One region of the Rhizobium sp. AG855 genome, then DNA from elsewhere that is predicted to be linked to it. Evidence: riboswitches for the same ligand, from Rfam matches in the RefSeq annotation. Region 1 holds a riboswitch; each other region holds the start of a gene.
What was found. A riboswitch is a leader RNA that binds a small molecule or an ion and turns the genes downstream of it on or off. The one in region 1 is predicted to bind cobalamin.

Region 1 (5,572 bases):
GAGAGCTTGCTTTCATCGAGTGTCTGGCCCTTCGACGTGACATTGAAAGTCGGCTTGCGCGGGTTCTTGACGACGCTCAGGATCGCGCCGAAGAGCATCACCGACTGCACATATTCATAGAGCTCGGAGACCCAGGGCCAACGCACGCGCCCGAAGAGGTAGCTCTGCATGGCGAAGGACGAGATGAGATACGTCACCGAGTAGCAGATGAATTCGGTGATATTGGCTTCGAAGATCTGCAGCGAAAAGAAAATGTAGAGGAGCGGCGAGAACATGAAGGTCAGCCGCGTCAGCGGGAAGAGCCAGAAGAGGTTCGTGCCGGCGTAGCAGATACGCTGCGCCGCCGAGAGGCCAGGCTGGAGGAAGGGGCGGTTCAGCGTCAGGATCTGCAGCATGCCCTGGGCCCAGCGAACACGCTGGCCGATGAACGACACGAGCGTTTCAGGCTGCAGCCCTGCGATCAGCGGTTTGTCGACATAGAGGCTGTGCCAGCCGCGGCAGTGAAGGGCCAGCGCGCTTTCGCAGTCCTCGGTGATCGACTGGCCCGAGAAGCCGTCGGTTTCCTTGAGAGCCTTGCGGCGCAGAACGGCCGCCGAGCCGCAGAAGAAGGAGGCATTCCATTTGTCCAGGCCACGCTGGACAACGGAGTAGAACATCTCGTTTTCCGACGGCATCTTGCCGAAGGTCTGCAGGTTCTTTTCCAGCGGATCCGGATTGAGGAAGTAGTGCGGCGTCTGGACGAGGAAGAGCTTCTCGTCGTTTTTGAAGTGGCCCACCGTCTCGTTGAGAAATTCGCGCACAGGCGCATGGTCGGCATCGAAGACGACCACAAGCTCGCTCTTCGAAATCGCAAGGCCCGCGTTCAGATTGCCGGCTTTGGCATGGCTGTTTTCCGCACGGGCATGATAGCGGACGCCAAGTGCTGCCGATAGCGCCTGCAATTCCTCGCGGCGACGACGGGCAGCGATCGCGGCGCGTGGATCCGACTGGCTGCACTTGGCATCTGTGCCGCCGTCATCGAGCAGATAGACCGTCAGTTTGTCGGCCGGATAGTTCATCGACTTGGCAGCGGCCAGCGTCAGCGCCAGGAGATCAGCCGACTCGTTGTAGGACGGGACGAAGACATCGACGGTCGGCTTGTCGTCGTCGGCAAGCTGCGGCGCCGGCTTGCGCTGCAGCGGATCCGCGACGATGAAGAAATTGATTGCCAGCATGATCAGGCAATACATTTCCGCTGCATAGAGGATGATGCCCGGGATGAAGTTCCAGGGCTCGTTGATGTCGGGAAGTGTCTCTGTCGTACGCCAGAACGCATAGCGCAGGGCGAGCACGGCAGAGAACACGAAAGTCATCAGGCGGAATGTCTTGTTCTGCGGACGCATCATGAACAGGAGCATCAGAGCCAGAACGGCCAGGCTGAGCACCAGTTGCGCCTGGAGGCTGATCGGCAGCCACAGCAGAAACACACCAAAAAGGCCCGCAATGATTGCAGGCAACGCAGCACACCTCATGTGCAGAACCCCATCTTTCATTCACCCGCAGATTCATCTGCGGTGACCCCCCAAAAGGAATGGCCGGAAATTAGGGGTGATTTATTAGCAAATTGCTAAGAGATGGCGTGGGTTCAGGCGCCTCAAGCCAATCGCAGGTGATTGCCGGGTTTTCCTAAGTATTTGTGATGAAAGGGATTTTCAATCTGGAAACTTCACATATTCCGCATATGTAAAGGACTCGCTTCCTAAGCCTGATCTAATGAAGATGGTTACCATATCGTGAAGTTTAGTCCCATGGAGAGTAGACCCGTGCCATTTAGGGTCACTGGGTATCCAAACAGACTACGCCTCGCTGTGCGATCTGTCTGTTGCATCGTTCTTCAGACGCGCCAGTTGCGATCGCTGCCCCAAAACGCCACATAGCCCCAAAAATTGGGAAATCGGCACTGGATGGCAGGAATGGTATCGGTGGACAGGACGTTGCCGCCGCTGTTGGAAGCGGTCTGCTTGCGAGGAATGAACGCCATTCCAACTTTCCGAATTCCAAAATCATGTCGATTGCCGGTTGCTTGAAGCCTTTTCCGATGCGTCTTAGGGTCAACTGCGCAATGCACCCATGTGGAGGCGGGCGGCAGGAGGGTCGTGATTACATGAATGATGTTTGGCGAACGGCTTTGTTGGCGCTTTTCATGGCGGGGCAGTTGGTTGACAGCGTTTCCGCCGCCGAGGGAACATGCCTTCGTGGTGTCAACCTTGCCGGAGCTGAATTCGGTCCGCTTCCGGGCACGTTTGGCAAAGACTATATCTACCCCTCTGTCGAAACGGTCGACTATTTTGCGTCAAAGGGTTTCAACACCGTCCGGCTTCCCTTCCTCTGGGAACGTCTTCAGCCGTCGCTGTTCGGGGACTTCGCACCCGATGAGGTGAAACGGCTGCACGAGACTGTTCTCTATATGCGCAACAAGGGTATCTCGGTGATACTCGACCCGCACAATTATGCGCGCTATCAAGGTCAGCTGATTGGTTCGCCGGATGTTCCGTCCGGGGCTTTCGTCGATTTCTGGCAGCGGCTCGCGCAGGAATTCGGACAGGATCCTGGCGTCATCTTTGCGCTGATGAACGAGCCCCACGATATTTCAGCGGTGAGTTGGCTGGGCATTGCGAACGAGGCGATCGCCGGCATACGCACCGTCTCGACCCGCAATCTGGTGATGGTTCCGGGTACGGCATGGACCGGCGCGCACAGTTGGTCTGCCGATTGGTATGGAGGCTCGAACGCCTCCGTGATGGCGGGTGTGCGAGATCCGGCCAACCATTTTGCCTACGAGTTTCATCAGTATTTCGATGAGGATTTCTCCGGGAAGAAAGACAGTTGCCTACGGTCTGAAGAGGCTGTTGCCTCGATCGGCAAGATTGCCAACTGGTTGCGAGCCAACCGAGCCAAGGGCTTTCTCGGCGAGTTTGGTGTCACGGGAGATCGATCCTGCATTGCCGCCGCCGCCGCCATGACGGAGGCGGTTGACGCCAACCGGGATGTGATGATCGGCTGGGCCTACTGGGCGGGCGGCGACTGGTGGCCGAAGGAGGAAGCACTCAACATCCAGCCGGTCGACGGTATGGATCGACCTCAATTGGCCGGGCTCTCTGCCGCGCTCGCAAGGCCGATGCCAAGCAGCAAGTGTAACATTCCGGACCGATCTTTCGGCGGGTGACGTCTTCTGTCGGCTGGAATTTGTCGAGGCTCTGCCCGGGCATGACCATGCGACGGCGAAGCCAGTAATGGCTGGTCTCATTCCCAGCGACGCCGATCTGGGCTGGTCGCCGCTCGCAGACAGTCGAGGTCTGGGTGTATGGGGCGAACCTCTATGACAGTCGAGGTTGAGCTCTGGACGGAAACACTGCTGGACGGAGAGCGCTGCCAGACCGAGCAGGGGCGCTTCGTCATGGTGGCCATCGACGAGGATCAGCGGCCATCACCAGTTATCCCCGATGGATTTGACGCAGGCTCATCATAGCCGTTGACGAGGATTTAACCTCGTATACCATATGTTGTGTTCGAGGTTCCCTTCGATTCGATTCGGATCATGGGCTAAGACGGGAATTCGGTAGCGGACATGATGTTCGTGAAGCCGAGGCTGCCCCCGCAACTGTGAACGGCGAGTGCCTGCTCCCTCATGCCACTGGGGTTTCCCCGGGAAGGCGGAGAAGGTGTGACGACCCGTGAGCCAGGAGACCTGCCTTGATCGAAACGTCCGCCGGCGGGGTGTCCGGCAGGGTGCGGTTGATTGCGTCCTGGTGAAGCCGGGCGTGCGCCGTTCTCGCTCCCCGTCATATCGTCAGCTTCGGGGTGAAGGCCATGAACATGTCATTCAAGATCGTCTCCGGTCCGTAGTCGTTTCGACTGCGGTAATTTTCCTGTCCCGTTCAATTTCAATCTCTGCTCCGGACCGAGCTCGATCCGGAACGACTTTCTGCGCCCATTCGTCACGAGGAACCCATGTCCATTACCGTCTACTCCAAGCCTGCCTGCGTCCAGTGCAACGCCACCACCCGTGCCCTCGACCGGCAGGGGATCGACTACACCGTCATCGATGTCTCCGAGGATGCGCAGGCCTTCGCGCTGGTGCGGGATCTCGGCTACCGTCAGGTGCCTGTCGTGGTGGCCGGCGAGCGGCATTGGGCGGGCTTCCGTCCGGACATGATCAGCGCGCTTGCCTGAAGGTCCGGCGCCGTGGGCGGCCTCGTCTATTTCTCCAGCACATCGGAAAATACCCGCCGCTTCGTCGAGAAGCTCGGGATCGAGGCCCTGCGCCTGCCGATCGCGCCGGGCGACGCGCCGCCGCCGGTCGCTGAGCCCTATGTCCTGGTCACGCCCACCTATGGCGGCGGCGAGGACAAGGGCGCGGTGCCGAAGCCGGTCATCCGCTTTCTCAACGATCCGGGCAATCGAAGCCTGATCCGCGGCGTGATCGCCGCAGGCAACACCAATTTTGGCGCGGCTTTCGGGCGCGCCGGCAAGATCATCGCCGACAAATGCGGCGTGCCGCTTCTCTACCGGTTCGAGCTTCTCGGCACGGATGAGGACGTCGCCCGTGTCACAGCAGGACTGGAACGATTTTGGAAACGCTAGAACTCGAAAGACCGGCCAAGGCCGCAGCACCTCAGCTGGATTACCACGCGCTCAACGCCATGCTGAACCTCTATGACGAGGACGGCCACATCCAGTTCGACAAGGACCGGCAGGCGGCCAAGCAATATTTCCTCCAGCACGTCAACCAGAACACGGTCTTCTTCCATAACCTGCGGGAAAAGCTCGATTATCTGGTGACGGAAGGCTATTACGAGCGCGAGGTTCTGGACCAGTATGCGTTCAATTTCGTGCGCGATCTCTTCGACGCGGCCTATGCAAGGAAGTTCCGATTCCCGACCTTTCTCGGCGCGTTCAAGTATTACACGTCCTATACGCTGAAGACCTTCGACGGAAAGCGCTATCTGGAGCGCTACGAGGATCGCGTCTGCATGGTGGCGCTGACGCTGGCGCGCGGCAACGAGGCGCTCGCCCGCGATCTCGTCGACGAGATCATTTCCGGCCGTTTCCAGCCGGCAACGCCGACCTTCCTCAATGCCGGCAAGAAACAGCGCGGCGAACTCGTGTCCTGCTTCCTGCTGCGCATCGAGGACAATATGGAAAGCATCGGCCGCTCGATCAATTCGGCGCTGCAGCTTTCCAAGCGCGGCGGCGGCGTCGCGCTTTCGCTGACCAATCTGCGCGAGATGGGCGCGCCGATCAAGCAGATCGAGAACCAGTCCTCCGGCGTCATTCCGGTGATGAAGCTTCTGGAAGACGCCTTTTCCTATGCCAACCAGCTCGGCGCGCGGCAGGGCGCGGGCGCGGTCTATCTCCATGCCCACCACCCGGACATCATGCGTTTCCTCGACACCAAGCGCGAGAATGCGGATGAGAAGGTCCGCATCAAGACGCTGTCGCTCGGCGTCGTCATTCCCGACATCACCTTCGAACTCGCGAAGAACAACGAGGACATGTATCTCTTCTCGCCGCATGACGTGGAGCGCGTCTA
Region 2 (5,572 bases), on a different contig from region 1:
TTCGGCGACGAAACGCATGCGACCGACATCCGGCTCGTGACTGACAAGATTGGCCTCGACCCGCTCGTCGAACCGCGCCTTCGATTTGAACGAGACGGCGCGGGTCAGCACCCGGCCATCGACCTCCGGCAGGGCGACGCTCATGGCGAGGTCGCGGGCACTCAGGCCTTGGGTCGAGGCCTCCCAGGTGGCGCGCGGCGAGGACGAGAAGATCGCCTGCAGGACCACTGCTCCGGTCTCGTCGAGCACCGTCGACGGCTTTTCCGCGCCAGGTGTCGAGACGGCGAAGCCTGTTGTGTTGATCACCACGGATGGCGGGAAGCGGGTGAAGATGGCGCGCAGCGTGTCGACCGAGACCTGGTCCTTGAGGCTCGACACGAAGACCGGCAGCGGGATGAGGCCCTTGGCCTGCAAGGCTTCGACCATGGCTTCGACGGGTGCCGTTTCGCCGCTCTGGACAAGGGCGCGGTAGAAGCAGAGCGGGGCAACATTCCCTCTCCCCGCCTGCGGGGAGAGGGTCAGGGTGAGGGGCTGCTCTTGCTCGGTACTTTGCCCCTCATCCGCCCTTCGGGCACCTTCTCCCCGTGAACGGGGAGAAGGAGGCACGCCGCCGGCCGCAAAGCCACTCTCCCCCCTTGTGGGGGAGATGGCCGGCAGGCCAGAGGGGGGTGCCGAAAACGCCAGCCTCTCCCATTCCTCAACCCCGATCACGCCCCTGCCCGGCCACCAGATTCCGGCTTTCAGCAGCGGACGCGCAGGTTCCGGTCGGTCGGTGCCATCGAGAATAGCCTCGGCATAGGCGACAAAAGCCGAGGCATTCCCCGCACCGCCTTCGGTCAGATAGGTCCACAGCGCGCTGCGGTCCTCGTCTGAGCTGTTCTGAAACGGCGAAAGCCCCTCATCCGGCTTGTCGTCACCGGGCAGCACGATGATCACAGCACCGCTGCGGCGGCCTGAGGCATGCAGCGCCTCCAGCGCATAGTGGAAGTAGCTAGCTCCTCCCAGCGCCCTGACCACGATCAGCCGCGCATGGCGCGCCGTGCGTTCGATGTAGGTATCGACCGACATAGGATGCTTGAGTGTCATCAGACTGGCAAGCCGCCAGCGCAGCGCGTCTCCGCCCCTCGCCTCCACGGCCGCCGCAATCGCCGCAAGCTCCGTGTCGGCCGCCGAGAGGAAGAGAATATCCCCCGGCGTCTGGCCGAGATCAATCGCCTCGTCGCCGTCGCTGATCGATCCCTTCTGGGCGAGAAGCAGATGCATGGATCAGCCGGCCGCCGCCTGGACGTCCTCGACGATAGAACCGAAGTCCCATTCATGCAGACCGATGACGACAATGCGCGTCTCGCGCTTCTCGCCGCTCGCCCAGGGGCGATCGAAATAGGTATCAATGCGGGTACCGACGGCCTGGATGACGAGGCGCATCGGCTTGCCGGGAACGTCGATGAAGCCCTTGAGGCGCAGGATGTCGTGCTTTTCGATGACAGGCTTCAGGCGGTCGATGAATTCGGAAGCGTCCTTGATCGCGCCGAGCTTCAAAACGAAGCTTTCGAACTCGTCGTGGTCATGATGATGGTCGTGGTCTTCGCCGGAGGCATGCAGCGCCTCGTGCTCCAGCTCGTGATGCGACTTGCGGTTTTCGATGTCATCTTCGGTGCTGGCGCCGATGCCGAGCAGAACCAGCGAGGGCACTTCGCCGTTCTTTGCCTCGATCATCGAGGGCTTGCGGCTGGTGCGGCCGGTCACCTCGGCGCGCACGGCGGCAATGCCGGCAGCGTCGAGCAGGTCGGTCTTGTTGAGGACGATCAGGTCAGCGCAGGTGAGCTGATCCTCGAAGAGTTCCTCAATCGGGCTTTCATGGTCGACACTGTCGTCCTCCGCCCGCTGGGCGGCGACCGCGTCATGGTCGTCGGCAAATCGGCCGGCAGCAACGGCAGCACTGTCGACAACGGTCACGACACCGTCGACCGTCACGCGGGTGCGGATATCCGGCCAATTGAAGGCGGCGACCAGCGGCTGTGGCAGCGCCAAGCCCGAGGTCTCGATGACGATGTGGTCGGGCTTCACGTCACGGTCGAGCAGCTTCTGCATGGTCGGCACGAAATCGTCGGCAACGGTGCAGCAGATACAGCCATTGGTGAGCTCGATGATGTCGTCCTCGGTGCAGTTGTCGGCGCCGCAGCCCTTCAACACGTCGCCATCGACGCCGAGATCGCCGAATTCGTTGATGATCAGCGCGATCTTCTTGCCGCCGGCATTCATCAGCATGTTGCGGATGATGGTGGTCTTGCCCGCGCCGAGGAAACCGGTGATCACGGTGGCGGGGATCTTTTGCTGCAACATGGTTCAACCCTTCATTTTCAGCGGCAGTCCGGCCGCGACGAAATAGACTTCAGCCACTTGCGCGGCGATCGATTGGTGGAGACGACCGGCATGGTCGCGGAAGGCGCGGGCCATCCTGTTTTCGGGCACGATGCCAAGGCCGACTTCGTTGGTGACGAAGATGACGGTGGCCTGGAGGTCGCCGAGCATGGCGGCGAGTGCTGCACCTTCTGCGTCGACGTCACGGCCCTCTTCCATCATCAGATTGGTAACCCACAGCGTCAGGCAGTCGACGAGGATGACCCGGCCGGGTCGGTCGAGCGCCCTCAGAGCGCCGATCAGGTCGAGCGGCGCCTCATGGGTCGTCCAGCCACCATCGGCACGGTCGGCCTTGTGTGTTTCGATGCGGGCGCGCATCTCGTCGTCCCAGGCGCGGCCGGTTGCGAGGTAGACACGGTCGAAGCCAGTGTCGCGCGCCATGGTTTCGGCAAAACGAGATTTGCCGGATCGGGCGCCGCCGAGAACAAGTATGGATCGGGAATGGGATGTTGTCATGGAGCGCCGAGGCCTCCATGCAGCGACGCGCACTGATGCCACCCCTCGGGAGCCGCAGGATCCGCCTTTGCAGAGAAGCTGCGCCAAAACGGCGTGAGCCCCCTGCGGGACCCAGAGGGTCCGCATGTCTCAAACGTCGCCAAGACAACCTCCGTGTTGGCAACGGGGATTGCTCCCCAGGTGGGCGTTATGCCCGTCACGGATGGCAGGTCTCCTGGCTCGCAGGTCGTGGCACGGATGCCAGCGGGTCTTCCTCGCCTTCCCGGAGTTTTTGCGACACGAAGAGGCGGACGATTCGTAGAGAAAGAGGCGTCCAGCCCCGGCTATTCGTGTCGCCACTCCAGTGGCTTTTCCCACCTCCGCGAAGCGACGGCCGACCGCACCGCGCGGTCCGTTGCCATCGATCTCAAAAGGCAGGATGGAAGACCCTCACTGCAATACAGTCGCGGGGTCGGCTGCGTTCGGCTTGCCCTGGATGGGTCCAGGCCTTCGCATTCCCTTTTGCTCTCCGGGCGACATCTCTGCCGTCCGGAAACCATCCGCGACTAGGATTAGGCGCGGGCCCCGCCCAAGTCAATCGCGGCAGCGGCATCGGCCCGCGTTAAAAACGTCAAGCTCCAAGCCCGGAAATCACGGCTTGGGCGTAAGGCAATCGCTGGCAATCGTCGGGTCGCAGCCGGTGCCGAGACGCACCGCGCCGCGTGCACCCTGCTCGACCGTGGTGCCGGATTTCACTTCCGCCGCAGCACGGGCCGGCTGGGCGGGGAATGCGGTCGGCTGGGGCGCTGCCGTCGGGACGACAGGCGGAGCCGCCATCACTTCAGACGCCGGCTTGGGAGCCTGTGCTGGCAAGGGTTTGGCAGGAATCACGGCGGCCGGAGCAGCCGGCCTTGCGGCTGCCCGCACCGGCGGTGATGGCAACGTCCCCTGAACCTCCGGATCGGTCTTCAGGCGCGTCGAAATCTCGGGGCGAACCGGGACTCTGCGCTTCATGGGATGGGCAAGCGAAAAGTCGAAGCGGATGCGCGCGGCAATTTCCTCGGCAAGCGACGCGCGCGCAAAGCGCGGGTCGTTGGTCGGAGCGTTGACGACATATCGACCTTCTGCGACCGGGTCCCCCGTCTCGACGGAGGTCGCGATCACGCTTACATGCGCCCGCTCCAGGCGCCGGCGCGCGCCTTCGCCGTTGTCCAGACGATCGATCTTGACCATCAACACGACACGCTCGGCGCCCGGCGGCGGATTGGTGGCAGCAATGGCCGCCGACACGCGTGCGTCAACGCCGGCTATGAGATCGAGCGGCATGCGCGCGTCAGCCATCACGGTGACGTTTCGAACATAGTAGACCAGCGGCCGGGGAAACATGCGGGCCTGGATGCTCGCACAGGAGACAAGGCACAGCACGAGCCCAAACGCGATTGCGGTGCGCAGACGACGAACTGTCATAACGACTCCGGCGGTGATTCTTCCCGCCAGAGCATCGGTCCATTATGGTTAGCGCAAAGTTAAGTTGCCGGGTCGAGGGCGGCAAACAATGCGGCGGCGGCCGCGTATTCCGCGTAACGCGCCTCGCGGCGGGCTTCGGCCTCCTCGTCGCTGCCCCAGTGTTCACTGGTCCAGTCTTCATCGACATGGGCGAGCGCCCAGACTGTGTCGAGATCGAATGCGCCTTCGGCGAAGGCGAGTGCCAGAACGGCAGAGCCGGTCAGGGTCGTCACGACATTCAGACAGGAAATCCGGAACGGCTCACGATAGGCATTGAGCGCGGTCGCATAGGCGGCAATCGCTGCGGCTGGCTGGGCCTGGTGCATCACTCCCTCGACGAGAATGAAGCGGGCCTGGTGGGCGGCGGCAATCCACGCCAGCACCGGATCCCAGCTCTTCGCCTGGCGCTCGACCAGCTCCTTCGGCGCATCGGCGCGGTAACAAAGAAGGTCGCTTCCGGCAAAACGCACGATCTCGTCGAAGACGTCATCAAGACTGATGGCAACCGCATCGATGGCGGTATTCGCGAGCTTGGTGATCGGCATCTTGGCCGGGTCGATATGCTCACCTTGAGCGGCCCATTCTGCCACGACCAGTTCTGCGGCCTCACGCGTCGGCAGGGTCAGCGCCTTCTTCGCCGGGGTCTTCACGGACTTGCCGTCGAGCAGGACAGAGAAGCCCTCCGGCCCTTCTGCAATGGAAGCATCCTTGTAGAACCGTTTCGGCAGCGGCCGCTTCATCTGGATCTGGGCACGGCGTACCGGATCCTCGTGGCTGTGCTCCGGAACGAAGGTGCCGAAAATGTCCTTGTCGAGCTCGTCGCGCATGAAGTGCTCCTAGTGAATATAGGCCAGAAGGTCGGCCGGCCGTTCGACGACGGCATCGGCCCCGGCGTTCCAGAGATCCTCGACCGCAGCATAGCCCCAGCCAACCCCGATGGCGGTCGCGCCAGCGGCTTTTGCCATTTGCATGTCGTACACCGCATCGCCGATGACAATCGTCTCGCGCGGCACGATGCCGGCTTCGTCACAGCATTCGTTGACCATCGCCGGATGCGGCTTGGACGGGCAGTCGTCCGCCGTGCGGCAGAACAGGAAATGGGGTTTTAGTCCATGGCCTTCAAGAATCGTTTCGAGGCCACGGCGTGATTTGCCGGTGACGGCACCCAGCCAGATATCTTCGCGCGCGATCAGCGTGTCGAGGACCTCGC
Region 3 (5,572 bases), on a different contig from region 1:
TTGGGCCGAACATGCTGGACGACACCTTTCCGCAATTGCTCGGCGCAGGCCCCGAAATCCGCAGCGCCGCGATCTGGGAATCCAGCCGCTTCTGCATCGATCCGGAGATCTCCCAGGACCGCGCAAACAACCAGGTGACGATTGCCGCCGCCGAACTGATGTGCGGCGTGGGTGAACTCGGCCTCGCCTCCGGCCTCAGCCACATCGTCACCGTCACCGACGTTTTCCTGGAACGTATGTTCAAGCGCATGGGCTGCCCAGGCGAGCGCATCGCCGATCCGCAGCGCATCGGTTCCGTGCAGGCCGTGGCCGTGTCCTGGGACGTAAGCCAAGATCTGCTGGAGCGGATGAAGGCTGTTGCCACCATCGACGGCAGCGTGTTGGAGCAGCCGATGACACTCGCATCGGCCCGCGCCGCCTGAAGCGGGGAGCGGCCGGCGGTTGGGCGCCCCGGTCGCTCTCTTCCCTGTCATTTTACTTTGTAATCAAGTGCCGTATTGTACAGGGACTGCATACAAGGTTGCGTACCGACAGGGGCCCCCAGTCGGAGCCACCCAGTTGGAGCCATGGATTCACTGACCAGATTGCTCGGCCCACTGATCGCCGTCGCCTTCCTTGCGACATCTCTGGCGGACGCCGCTGCCGCGTCGCTGGCGTGCGAGAGGCTGCGCGACAGATTGGCTTCGGTTGATCGGTCGGTCTCGTCCGATGACATCAATCGTTATGCCGGCGCCATTGCGCAGCAGAATCTCGAACTTCGCAAAGCCCGCCAGGACCAGCGGCGGCTCCGCTGCCTCACCTCTTCGATCACGACCATCCGCGCCGATGGCGGCAGCGATTGCGGCGATCTCGCCAAAGCTCTGAGCCGGATGGAAAGCAACAAGCAAATTCTGACCGGCAAGCTGGTGGAACTGCGCGAAGGGCTGGGAGCCGCCGAGGCCGTACGCCTTGAACAAGCCCTCACCGACAACGGCTGCAATGGCGAAGGCACGCTTGCCTCGACCCCGGACGAACCTCAACGGGTGCCTTATCTCGATACGCTGCCTGAGCCTTATCGGCCGGATCGCGCGGGTGAAGCCGCAGCCTCCTTCCGTCCGACAATCGGCATTCTGCCGTCGGGCGACGTCCGAACTCTGTGCGTGCGCACCTGTGACGGTGGCTTCTTTCCCATTTCCTCGCGAACATCGGCGATCAACTTCGCCCGCGACGCGGCGCAATGCCAGCAGATGTGCCCTGGCGTGGAGACCGAACTTTTCTTCCATTCGGCGACCTCAGGCGAAACCTCCGATATGGTTTCGGCCGTGACCGGTCAGTCCTACCGTGACATGCCGAATGCCTTCGTCTACCGCACACGCCGACCGGCCGAAGATCCCCAATGCCGGTGCGATCTCGCGCGCTACCACCAGCGGATGACCCCGCGGCCTGCAGTTTCCGACTATCAATCCTCGATCGTCACCATCAAGCCGCAACAGGCAGCCACGAAACAGACCTCCGCACTGGCGCCAGCCCCCGAGCGCGAACTGGATGCGTCCGCATTGAACGTGCGCCGCGTTGGCCCGGTCTTCCTGCCGACGCAGTCCGATGAGATCGACCTGCGCAAACCGGCAGCACCGGGACCACAGCCGCTTCAGGAATAGCGAAGATCAGCCGCCATGACGCCCCTCGCCGTCAGGCCATCGCTCCTCGAAGACCAGATCATCCAGAGCGAGACGTCTGCGCCAGCCTTTCACCTCCAGTTCCGGTGAAGCGTAGAGTTCGTTCACAAAGCCAAGGCAGAGATATCCGATGATCTCGACACGCTCGGGAATGCCCAGGATCGCCTTGACCTCCGTCTCATGAAAGATGCTGACCCAACCGACGCCCACACCTTCGGCACGCGCGGCAAGCCAAAGGTTCTGGATGGCACAGACGGTGGAATAGGCATCCATGCGCGGATTGTGCGTGCGACCGAGCACAACGGGGCCAGCCCGATCAGGATCGCAGGTGACGCAGATATTGAGCGGTGCCTTACGGATACCCTCAAGTTTCAAGGATCGATATGCCTGCTGGCGCTCACCGGAAAACAGCGCGGCGGCTTCGTGATTGGCCTTGTCGAAGGCACCCCAGATCGCCTCGCGCTGAGCGCGGCTGCGGATCAGAAGAAAGTTCCAGGGCTGCATGAAACCGACCGAAGGCGCAGCGTGTGCAGCCGACAGCAGGCGCCGGACGAGGTCGTCGGGCAAGGGATCAGGCAGGAATTGGTCGCGCACATCGCGACGGGTTTCTATGGCGCGGTAAACGGCATCCTTCTCCGCATCGGAAAAGGCATTGGCCCGGACGAGGGCCTCGTTCGACAAGTCGTGCATGCTGTTGTCTCCAACACAGCGCAACCGCCCGCCGTCCACGCGGGCAAGGTCTATCGTATCAGGCCGGTCTTCTGACTCGGCTTCGACCGTCTTGTGCCGCCTTCCCGGTACATCGACCAGTGGCTGGGTTTCCCCTTGGCACAGACATCCGCCTCACAGCGCTGGGCACGTCCCGGAATTGCACCGGCTTCCCGATTCTCCCGCCTGTCGGCAGGCACCTGACGCCGGAGTTCTACCTCAGGTCAGGCGGGCCGCCCAGAGCCAAATGCGACACCATCAGTCCGTGGTCGGGAAGTAGCGGACAAAGGCGAAGGCTGCTCCATCGGGAGACCAGTTGGGGACATTGATGCTGCCCTGCCCGCCGAAAAATTCGATGAGAGTCTCCACATTGCTGCCATCGGCATCCATCAGCCGCAGCCGGACCTGCTTGTCGCGCGGATGACCCGTCACGTCGGCATCATAGGAGAGGAACAACACCTTGCTTCCGTCAGGCGACGGATGCGGAAACCAGTCGCCATAGCCGTCCGAGGTCAACTGTTGCAGATCGGACCCATCGGTGCGCATCCGCCAGATCTGCATGGTGCCGGTGCGGCTGGAGTTGAAATAGATCCACTGACCGTCAGCCGAATAGTCCGGCCCGTCATTGTGCCCCTCGCCATGTGTCAGCCGCCGCTCGGGTCCGCCCTTGATCGAGATCGTGTAGATGTCGAAGACTCCACCTCGGTCACCACAATAGGCAAGTTCCTTCCCGTCCGGCGACCAACCATGCCAATAGGACGGCATCTTGTCGGTAACCTGGCGCGGCTCGTCGTCGCCATCGCCCAGCAGGTAGATGCAGGATTTTCCGTAGAGCGTATGGTCCGAAAAGGCGATCGACGCGCCATCCGGGGAAATGCCGTGATCGTTGTTGAGGCGGACGGCAAAGCCCGTATCGACCGGCTCGGGCTCCGGGTCGTCCTCGTCCAGCGACAGCGCGTAGAGAAGACCGTCGCCGTTGACGACGAGAAACTCGCCGTCCCGCGACCAGTTCGGCGCCTCCACGAGGTCGTCCGTCTGCCAGACGACCTCGCATTCGCGGGTGGCCATATCGAAAATCTCGACCGAGCTGCGCATCATGGTCTCCCTGAAAGTATCAATCGACGACCGGGCGATCTTCGATCGCCTGCCGCAGCTTGGCGACGATCGCCCGCCCCGTTCGTTCGTAGTGACTGGTGCGCCATTCGGTGTAGAAGCCCCAGGCCATGCTGACGATCAACGTCAGGAAACCAATGCCAAGTATCTTGAAACTCCCATCCCACAGACCATAGCAGCCTATCACCACGGAAGGGAAAAAGTAGGCGGCGCCCGAGACCGTCCGGTAGAAACCACTGTCCTGGTGACCCTCCGCCGCAACAGCAAAAATGTAGCCTCGTTCTTCCGCTGTAAATTCAGGCATTGGTGTCCGAGGCTCGCTGTCCCGCATTCCCACGCTCATCAGCGATCCCGGAACCGGTTCGTGATCGGATAGCGACGATCGCGCCCGAAATTCTTCTTGGTGATCTTCACCCCCGGCGCCGACTGCCGACGTTTGTATTCTGCAAGATAGAGCAGATGCTCGACCCGGTGCACGGTCGCAATGTCATGGCCGCGCGCCACGATCTCGTCGACGCCCATTTCCTTCTCCACCAGGCATTCGAGGATGTCGTCGAGCACCGGATAGGGCGGCAGCGAATCCTGATCCGTCTGGTTGGGGCGCAGTTCGGCCGAAGGTGCCTTTGACAGGATATTGGCCGGAATGACCTCGCCCGACGGACCGAGCGCACCCGGCGGAACATGTCCGTTGCGCCAGGCCGACAGCCCGTAGACCTGCATCTTGTAGAGGTCCTTGATGGGGTTGAAGCCGCCATTCATGTCCCCGTAAAGCGTCGCATAGCCGACCGACATTTCCGACTTGTTACCGGTGGTGACGACCATCGAGCCGAACTTGTTCGACACGGCCATCAGGATGGTCCCACGCGTGCGGCTCTGCAGGTTCTCTTCGGTGATCCCACTTTCGGTGCCCTCGAACATTTCGGACAGCGCCGAGAGGAAACCGTCGACCGGATCGGAGATCGGCACGATGTCATAGTGGCAGCCGAGCGCCTTGGCGCAGGCTTCCGCATCGGCAAAGCTCTCCTCGGAAGTATAGCGATAGGGCAGCATCAGCGTGCGCACCCGCTCTTCGCCGAGCGCATCGACGGCGATCGCCGCACAAAGAGCCGAGTCGATGCCGCCAGACAGCCCCAGCACCACGCTCTTGAAGCCGTTCTTGTTGACGTAGTCACGGAAACCCAGCACGCAGGCGCGGTAGTCCGCCTCCTCATGCTCCGGAATGCGCGACATCGGACCGCCGTCACAGCGCCAGCCATCCGGCGTGCGCTTCCAGGTGGTCACCGCAAGCGTCTCCTCGAACTGGCTCATCTGGAAGGCAAGCGACTTGTCGCCGTTGAAGGCGAAGCTTGCACCGTCGAACACCAGTTCGTCCTGTCCGCCCAGCTGGTTGGCGAACACGAGCGGCAGGCCCGTCTCGATCACCTGACGCAGCGCCACCTGGTGGCGCACATCGACCTTGCCGCGATAATAGGGCGAACCATTGGGCACAAGCAGGATTTCGGCCCCGGTCTCCGCCAGCGTCTCGCAGATGCCCAGATCGTTCCAGATCTCCTCGCAGATCGGCACGCCGATGCGCACGCCACGAAAATTCACCGGCCCGGGCATCTCGCCTTCAACGAACACGCGCTTCTCATCGAACTCGCCGTAGTTCGGCAGGTCAATCTTGTCGCGGAAGGCAAGGATCTTGCCGCCATCGAGGATGGCGACGGAATTGTGGCGCCCTTTGTCGCCCTGACGCGGGAAACCGACGACCACTCCTGGCCCGCCATCGGCGGTGTCGGCGGCAAGCGCTTCCACGGCCTGCATGCAGGCCTTCAGAAAAGCCGGCTTCAACACCAGGTCCTCAGGCGGATAGCCGGAAATGAACAGCTCCGTCAGGAGCAGAAGATCAGCCCCCTGCGCAGCGGCCTCGGCGCGCGCGGCGCGCGCCTTCGCGAGATTGCCGGTGACGTCGCCAACCGTGGGATTGAACTGTGCCACCGCAATTCGCAGGACGTCGGAAATCTTCTTTGTATCGCTCATGACACCGATTTAGCCGCTCGTCCGCCCAATCGCAATGTCGCTTTGCTCTGTCGGGGCACCACAGCCACCGCTCG
Region 4 (5,572 bases), on a different contig from region 1:
TCGAGGAAGTCTGGCGCCAGCAGCGCGATCTTGGCCTTGTCGATGCGGCCCTTCAGGCCCGACCAGAGCTGACCGCGGCCGAGCTGCTCGATGATGAAGCCGAGCTGGAAGTTCGGCATGTCGCGCGCCTTGGCTTCCAGCTCCCAGCGGAAGATGATGTCGTCAGGCGAACGGGCGCAGTTCAGGAACGTGATGTCGCTGTCCGGGGCCCGGTCGCTGAGGTCACGGGTCATCGACATCATCGGCGTGATGCCCGAGCCGGCCGAGACGAAGAGGTATTTCTTGCCCGGATGGCGGGCATAGGAAAAATCGCCGAGCGGGCCAAACGCCTTCAGCGCCATGCCAGGCTTCAGGTTGTCGAACATCCAGCGCGTGCCGATGCTTTCGGCCTGCGCCTTCACCGTGACCGCAACCGTATAAGGGCGCGAGGGGCTGGAGGAGAGCGTATAGGTGCGCATCACCGGCTCAGGCTCGGCCGGGATCTCCAGCGTGACGAACTGGCCGGGCTGGTAACGGAACCAGAGACCCGGCTTGTTCGGCTTGAAGGTGAAGGTCATCACGTCGGGGGCTTCCGGCGTGACGGCAACACATTCGAGCAGATGCTCCCGGTCGGACCAGGGATGCATCTCATCGACGTGACGGTAGGGATTGACCGCGATGTTCATCTTTACGCCACCGCCGACAGGCGGGCCTTGTCGCCCTGCAGACGCTCGATCATGAAGTTCGAATACCATTCGACGAACTGCATGACGCCGCCTTCGTGATCGACCGAATAGGGACCGGGCTCATAAGCTGGCGAGCGAATGCCGAAGGCATTTTCCTCGACGATCGAGCGGTCCTGGTCGTTGGTCATGGTCCAGACATGGGTGAGTTCGTCGAGGTCGTAATCGACGCCTTCAACCGCATCCTTGTGAACCAGCCAGGTGGTGGTCACAGCCGTTTCCTCGGCCGAGATCGGCAGCACGCGGAAGGAGATCGCGTGGTCGCCGAGGATATGGTTCCAGGTGGTCGGGTAATGGAAGAGCAGCATGGTGCCGATATGGCTGATCTGCACGTCGCCGGAGAGCGGCTTCTTCACCGCGCGCTTGCCCGACATGGTATAGCTTTCGGCATCCTGGATCAGCGGCATGCGGGCGACGCGGAACTGGCCTGACGGGTCCATCTTGAATTCGGAGGGCAGGCCGGCGGCCTCGCAGCGCGCCCAGTGTTCGGCGATGAAGGGGTCATCCTTGGCGCCCTGCACGCCGGTTGCCGTCGGGGCTTCCGGATAGGTGCGGCAGAGTTCCGGATGGTTGCCGGCGCAGTGGTAGCATTCGCGGTTGTTTTCCCAGACGAGCTTCCAGTTGCCCTTTTCGATGATCGTGGTCTTGTGCGCGACCTTGGCTTCCGACAGGCGATGCGGCGCCATGTAGGGTTCGATCGAGGCGCGGACGGGGGCGAAATCCGGGGCTTCATTGGCGAGGCAGATGAAGATGTAACCGGCGACGGTTTCGCAATGGACCGTCTTCAGGCCGAAATCGGCCTTGTCGAAATTCTCGCCCATCTGGCGGGCGAAGACCAGCGAGCCGTCGAGATCATAGGTCCACTGGTGATAGGGACAGACGAGCTTGGCGGATGCGCCCTTGTCCTGGGTGCAGACACGGTGGCCGCGATGGCGGCAGGTGTTGTGGAAGGCGCGGATGACCTGGTCCTTGCCGCGCACGATGACGACGGGATAATCGCCGACCTGAACGGTGAAGTAGTTGCCGGCACGCGGGATCTCGCAATCATGGCCCATGAACAGCCAGTCGCGATACCAGATCGTCTCCATGTCGAGCTTGAAGTAATCCTGATCGATATAGAAGGGCTGCTCGAGGCTGAAGCCCTCGCGGCGGTTCTTCAGCTGGCGCAATGCCTTGGTCTGCAGGTCCATGTCGTCCTCGTTTTCCTAAATCGGCAGACGAGGAGCGCAGCAGGGATCCGCCCATCGGGATGGGGCAGAACACAACTATCTCCGGCCGCCCGCCGCGACCCTGATGTATATTTCCCGAGGCTGGTTTCCGGGCTGAGGAGTGGTCCATTGACGGACCGCGCTGGCGCCTTCCCAGGGGTCACCCCAGTGGCTTTGGGCCGAAACGCATTCTCCACCACCGTTGCGGGGGCAGCGCCGGATTTCGACCGGCTTCCCGATTTCCTGCCCTCCCTAGCTGGGCAGCACCTCGAGCGTCAGATCATCTAATCACAAGGGCGAAGGCGGCGCTGCACTGCGAAACGACACGGCAGAAATCGTTTGCGACATCGACGCGTTTGCCACCACACACAGAAGAAAGGCGAATTCTCTTTATATTTCCGAAAACTGCAGCAACGGGGAAGAATTTCCGATCTCGGCAATGGCGCAAACAAGCGATCCAAGGAAGTTCCGAAGATTTGCGTTGCGGCAAGCCTCGGGAAACCTCTGTGCTGCAGAATACCGGCAAATGATGATTAACCATGCTGCGGTAAGCTCAAGACATGAAGCCGGGCACCGTCAGAGCGTTACCATGCAGAAACTGAGATATTTCGCGGCATCCAAGACCGACAAGACAGGGCTTCCCGGCAAGGCGGCGCATACCGAATTCCTGCGAACCGGACGGATCTCGCGCCATCGCGACGACTGGGTGCCGGAGCAGAAACGCTATCTGACCTATGAGGAAGTGGCCGAGCGGACCGGCAAACGGCTGGAAGCAGCCGCCGACACGACCCATACGAGGATCAATTCCTTCCATCGCTCGATCCAGTTTCCCAAGATCATCTTCCACCGCACATTGGCCGACAGCCCGCATCTGGGTTACTGTCATGTGACGGCGGCGCGGACGAACTTCGCGCACTATGCCGATGTGCGCTGGGCCTTTTACATCGCGAACTTCTTCGCCGAGATCGGCGAGAACGAAGCCTTCTTCGAGCGTATCCGGCAGAACTATTCGCGGATGTATTTCGCGGTGGCGATGAAGCCGGAAGCGGAGGCGAAGAGCATGTCGATCGACCGTTCGATCCGCGACAACGGGTTGCTGTTTCGCACCCATGACCCCAAGGAAGCGCTCCGCAACGTGCTGTTGCTCGGCGCACGGGACGCCGAGCTTCGCAAGATCATCAGGAAGCTTTGAGCGCGATCACGCCCCGAAGCCGCCAACCGGCTTCTTCTTGTAGAGCAGCCAATCCTTCGAGACGTAATCCGATGCGCCGTAGACGGTGACGGTATCGCCGCCGGCCGCCTTGGAGGTGGCGAGCGCCTTTTCCGCAAAGTTGGTAAAGTCGAAGGCATTCGGGGCCTGCTCGGAGAAGCAGATGCCGAAGGACATCGACAGCTGACCCAAGCTGCGGCCGCCATTCGAACCGACGAGGGCGCTGGCCTTCAACTTGCCGCGCACGAGGTCCACGACGCGGCTGATCTCATCCTGATCCGAGGTGTAGAGCAGCAGGCCGAAGCGACCGCCATCGAAGCGGCAGGCGAGGTCGCCACCGCCGGAGACGGCTTCGAGAACCTTGCCAACCTGCATCAGCAGGCGTTCGGCGACGGTCGGACCCATCTGTTCCTGGATTCGCGCATACTCGTCGATCTCGCCGACGGCGACGCCGCAGAGGACGGGCATTTCGGGATTGGAATAGATCTTCGCGACGGCCTTATTGAAGGCGCGGCGGCTTGCGAGCCCGGTCAACGGATCGACGAATTTTGCGGCTTCGGCCTCTTCCGCCTCGCGCTGCAGATCGGCAAGGGCAGCGGTCTTGTCGACGACGGCGCGCACGACATTGCTGTTCTGGTGCGCGCGCTTCTCGGTTGCCGCCTTCAGCATCTTGATCGACTGGCCAAGCGGGGTGCCTTCGAGATCCGCCTCTGTCAGGATGGTGCGCGAGGCGTGGCCAATGACACGGCCGTAGTCGGTGAGGGAGATCTTCTCCTCGTTGAGAAGCGAGATGAAATTGCTCATTTCGGCGCGAACCTGACCGTTCTGGCGGCTCAGCAACCCGTCTTCATGCTGGTGGGGCAGGTATTTGCGTCCCAGTTCGTCAAGCGCTTCCTGGGTCTTGACCTTGCCAAGCGCGATGAAGTCGCGAACCAGCTCCGGATTGCTGCCCGAATAGGCCTCGTAGACGAGCTCGTAATTGCGCGGAAGGCCATCAATGCCCATCTGGTGCATGGCGGTCGCCACGCGAAGCGCGATGCTGGCCGCTGGGTTCTTCATTTGCTGCATCTCATACGTCCCGGATCTGGAGGCAATCTTGTCGCTGAGATTAGAATAAGCAGAAGACTTCTTTCTTTCGGTTACGCCGCTATTTAAAATTTGAACCATTCAAATACCCCCTTGAATTAAAGGGTGTGATTTTCCGTGGTTCCGATCACAAAAAGAGGTTTGATCACGCAACCCCGTCCGGGCTATGCACGGGTTTTGAAACTGGCAGGGCGGGCGCGATGGCGCGGGTGATCTCGACAGGTGACGACGGCGGAGCGGAGGCGGCGATTGCGGCCAGCATTGCGGTGCTTGGCGCGGGCCGCCCGGTCGCCATACCCACCGAGACCGTTTACGGCCTTGCCGCAGACGCGACCAATCCGGCAGCGATCACCTCGATCTACGAGACCAAGGGACGGCCGCGCTTCAACCCGCTGATCTGCCATATGGCGGATCTCGCCATGGCGGAGCGCCATGCGGTGTTCGATCCGATTTCGCGACGGCTTGCCGAGGCTTTCTGGCCCGGGCCCCTGACGCTGGTGCTGCCGCTGAAGGAGGATTCAGGCATTCATCCGCTGGCGACGGCCGGGCTCGACACGGTCGGGATCCGTGTGCCCGTCGGCTTCACGTCAGCGCTCATCCGCAGTTTCGGGCGACCGCTTGCAGCCCCCAGCGCCAATTCCTCCGGGCGGATCAGCCCGACCACGGCTCAGCATGTGGAGGCCGATCTCGGCGCGAAGATCGAGGTCATCGTCGATGGCGGCGCCTGCCCCGTCGGCGTGGAATCGACCATCGTCAAGGTCGAGGACGGTGAAGCCCGCCTGCTGCGGCCGGGTGGCGTTGCCGTCGAGGCGATCGAAGCGGTGATCGGGCAGAAGGTCATTCGCCCGAAGGCAGCCGGGACGGCCGCGATCGAGGCGCCGGGCATGCTCGCATCGCATTATGCGCCCAGTGCCTCGGTGCGGCTGAATACGGCAGCGGTCGTACCGGGCGAGGCTTTGATTGCCTTCGGCAACGGCGATATTGCCGGCGCAGCGGATGCGAAGGCGGTGTTCAACCTCAGCCCCGACGGCGACCTTGCCGAAGCCGCCAGCAACCTCTTCGACTTTCTCAAGCGCGCAGACGCGAGCGGCGCCACGGGTATCGTGGTGGCACCGATCCCGGATGACGGTCTCGGGGAAGCGATCAATGACCGGCTGACGCGGGCGGCTGCGCCGCGCGGCACGGAGGAATGACAGACATGACCGTGACCATGAGCCTTGCCGAGCGCCTGCGGGCCTTTGTCGACATCGTCGGCGAAGCCAATGCGCTGACTGCCCCCGATGACCTCCGGCCGTACCTCACCGAAAATCGCGGGCTTTACCACGGCGCCTCGCCGCTTGTGCTGA

Region 2: another riboswitch for cobalamin. It lies ahead of cobU (bifunctional adenosylcobinamide kinase/adenosylcobinamide-phosphate guanylyltransferase); the one in region 1 lies ahead of nrdH (glutaredoxin-like protein NrdH).
Region 3: another riboswitch for cobalamin. It lies ahead of bluB (5,6-dimethylbenzimidazole synthase); the one in region 1 lies ahead of nrdH (glutaredoxin-like protein NrdH).
Region 4: another riboswitch for cobalamin. It lies ahead of DFO46_RS13345 (aromatic ring-hydroxylating dioxygenase subunit alpha); the one in region 1 lies ahead of nrdH (glutaredoxin-like protein NrdH).

Annotation. Positions count from the first base shown of each region.
Region 1 is NZ_RAQG01000005.1:226,223-231,794, forward strand. It holds gene bcsA (UDP-forming cellulose synthase catalytic subunit) at 1-1,496, opposite strand, end outside; gene DFO46_RS23970 (hypothetical protein) at 1,874-2,020, opposite strand; gene DFO46_RS20300 (glycoside hydrolase family 5 protein) at 2,045-3,205, shown strand; cobalamin riboswitch at 3,535-3,750, shown strand; gene nrdH (glutaredoxin-like protein NrdH) at 3,991-4,212, shown strand; gene nrdI (class Ib ribonucleoside-diphosphate reductase assembly flavoprotein NrdI) at 4,225-4,623, shown strand; gene nrdE (class 1b ribonucleoside-diphosphate reductase subunit alpha) at 4,611-5,572, shown strand, end outside.
Region 2 is NZ_RAQG01000003.1:1,754,451-1,760,022, forward strand. It holds gene cobN (cobaltochelatase subunit CobN) at 1-1,263, opposite strand, end outside; gene cobW (cobalamin biosynthesis protein CobW) at 1,267-2,343, opposite strand; gene cobU (bifunctional adenosylcobinamide kinase/adenosylcobinamide-phosphate guanylyltransferase) at 2,347-2,877, opposite strand; cobalamin riboswitch at 3,064-3,432, opposite strand; gene DFO46_RS08565 (hypothetical protein) at 3,508-4,323, opposite strand; gene DFO46_RS08570 (ATP12 family protein) at 4,383-5,189, opposite strand; gene DFO46_RS08575 (HAD family hydrolase) at 5,199-5,572, opposite strand, start outside.
Region 3 is NZ_RAQG01000003.1:1,258,229-1,263,800, reverse strand. It holds gene DFO46_RS06145 (acyl-homoserine-lactone synthase) at 1-422, shown strand, start outside; gene DFO46_RS06140 (DUF2865 domain-containing protein) at 567-1,637, shown strand; gene bluB (5,6-dimethylbenzimidazole synthase) at 1,644-2,345, opposite strand; cobalamin riboswitch at 2,389-2,582, opposite strand; gene DFO46_RS06130 (TolB family protein) at 2,622-3,458, opposite strand; gene DFO46_RS06125 (hypothetical protein) at 3,478-3,819, opposite strand; gene DFO46_RS06120 (NAD+ synthase) at 3,819-5,498, opposite strand.
Region 4 is NZ_RAQG01000003.1:2,679,033-2,684,604, forward strand. It holds gene DFO46_RS13340 (hybrid-cluster NAD(P)-dependent oxidoreductase) at 1-665, opposite strand, end outside; gene DFO46_RS13345 (aromatic ring-hydroxylating dioxygenase subunit alpha) at 668-1,912, opposite strand; cobalamin riboswitch at 2,013-2,216, opposite strand; gene DFO46_RS13350 (DUF6656 family protein) at 2,520-3,122, shown strand; gene DFO46_RS13355 (GGDEF domain-containing protein) at 3,129-4,199, opposite strand; gene DFO46_RS13360 (L-threonylcarbamoyladenylate synthase) at 4,427-5,419, shown strand; gene DFO46_RS13365 (FAD-binding oxidoreductase) at 5,425-5,572, shown strand, end outside.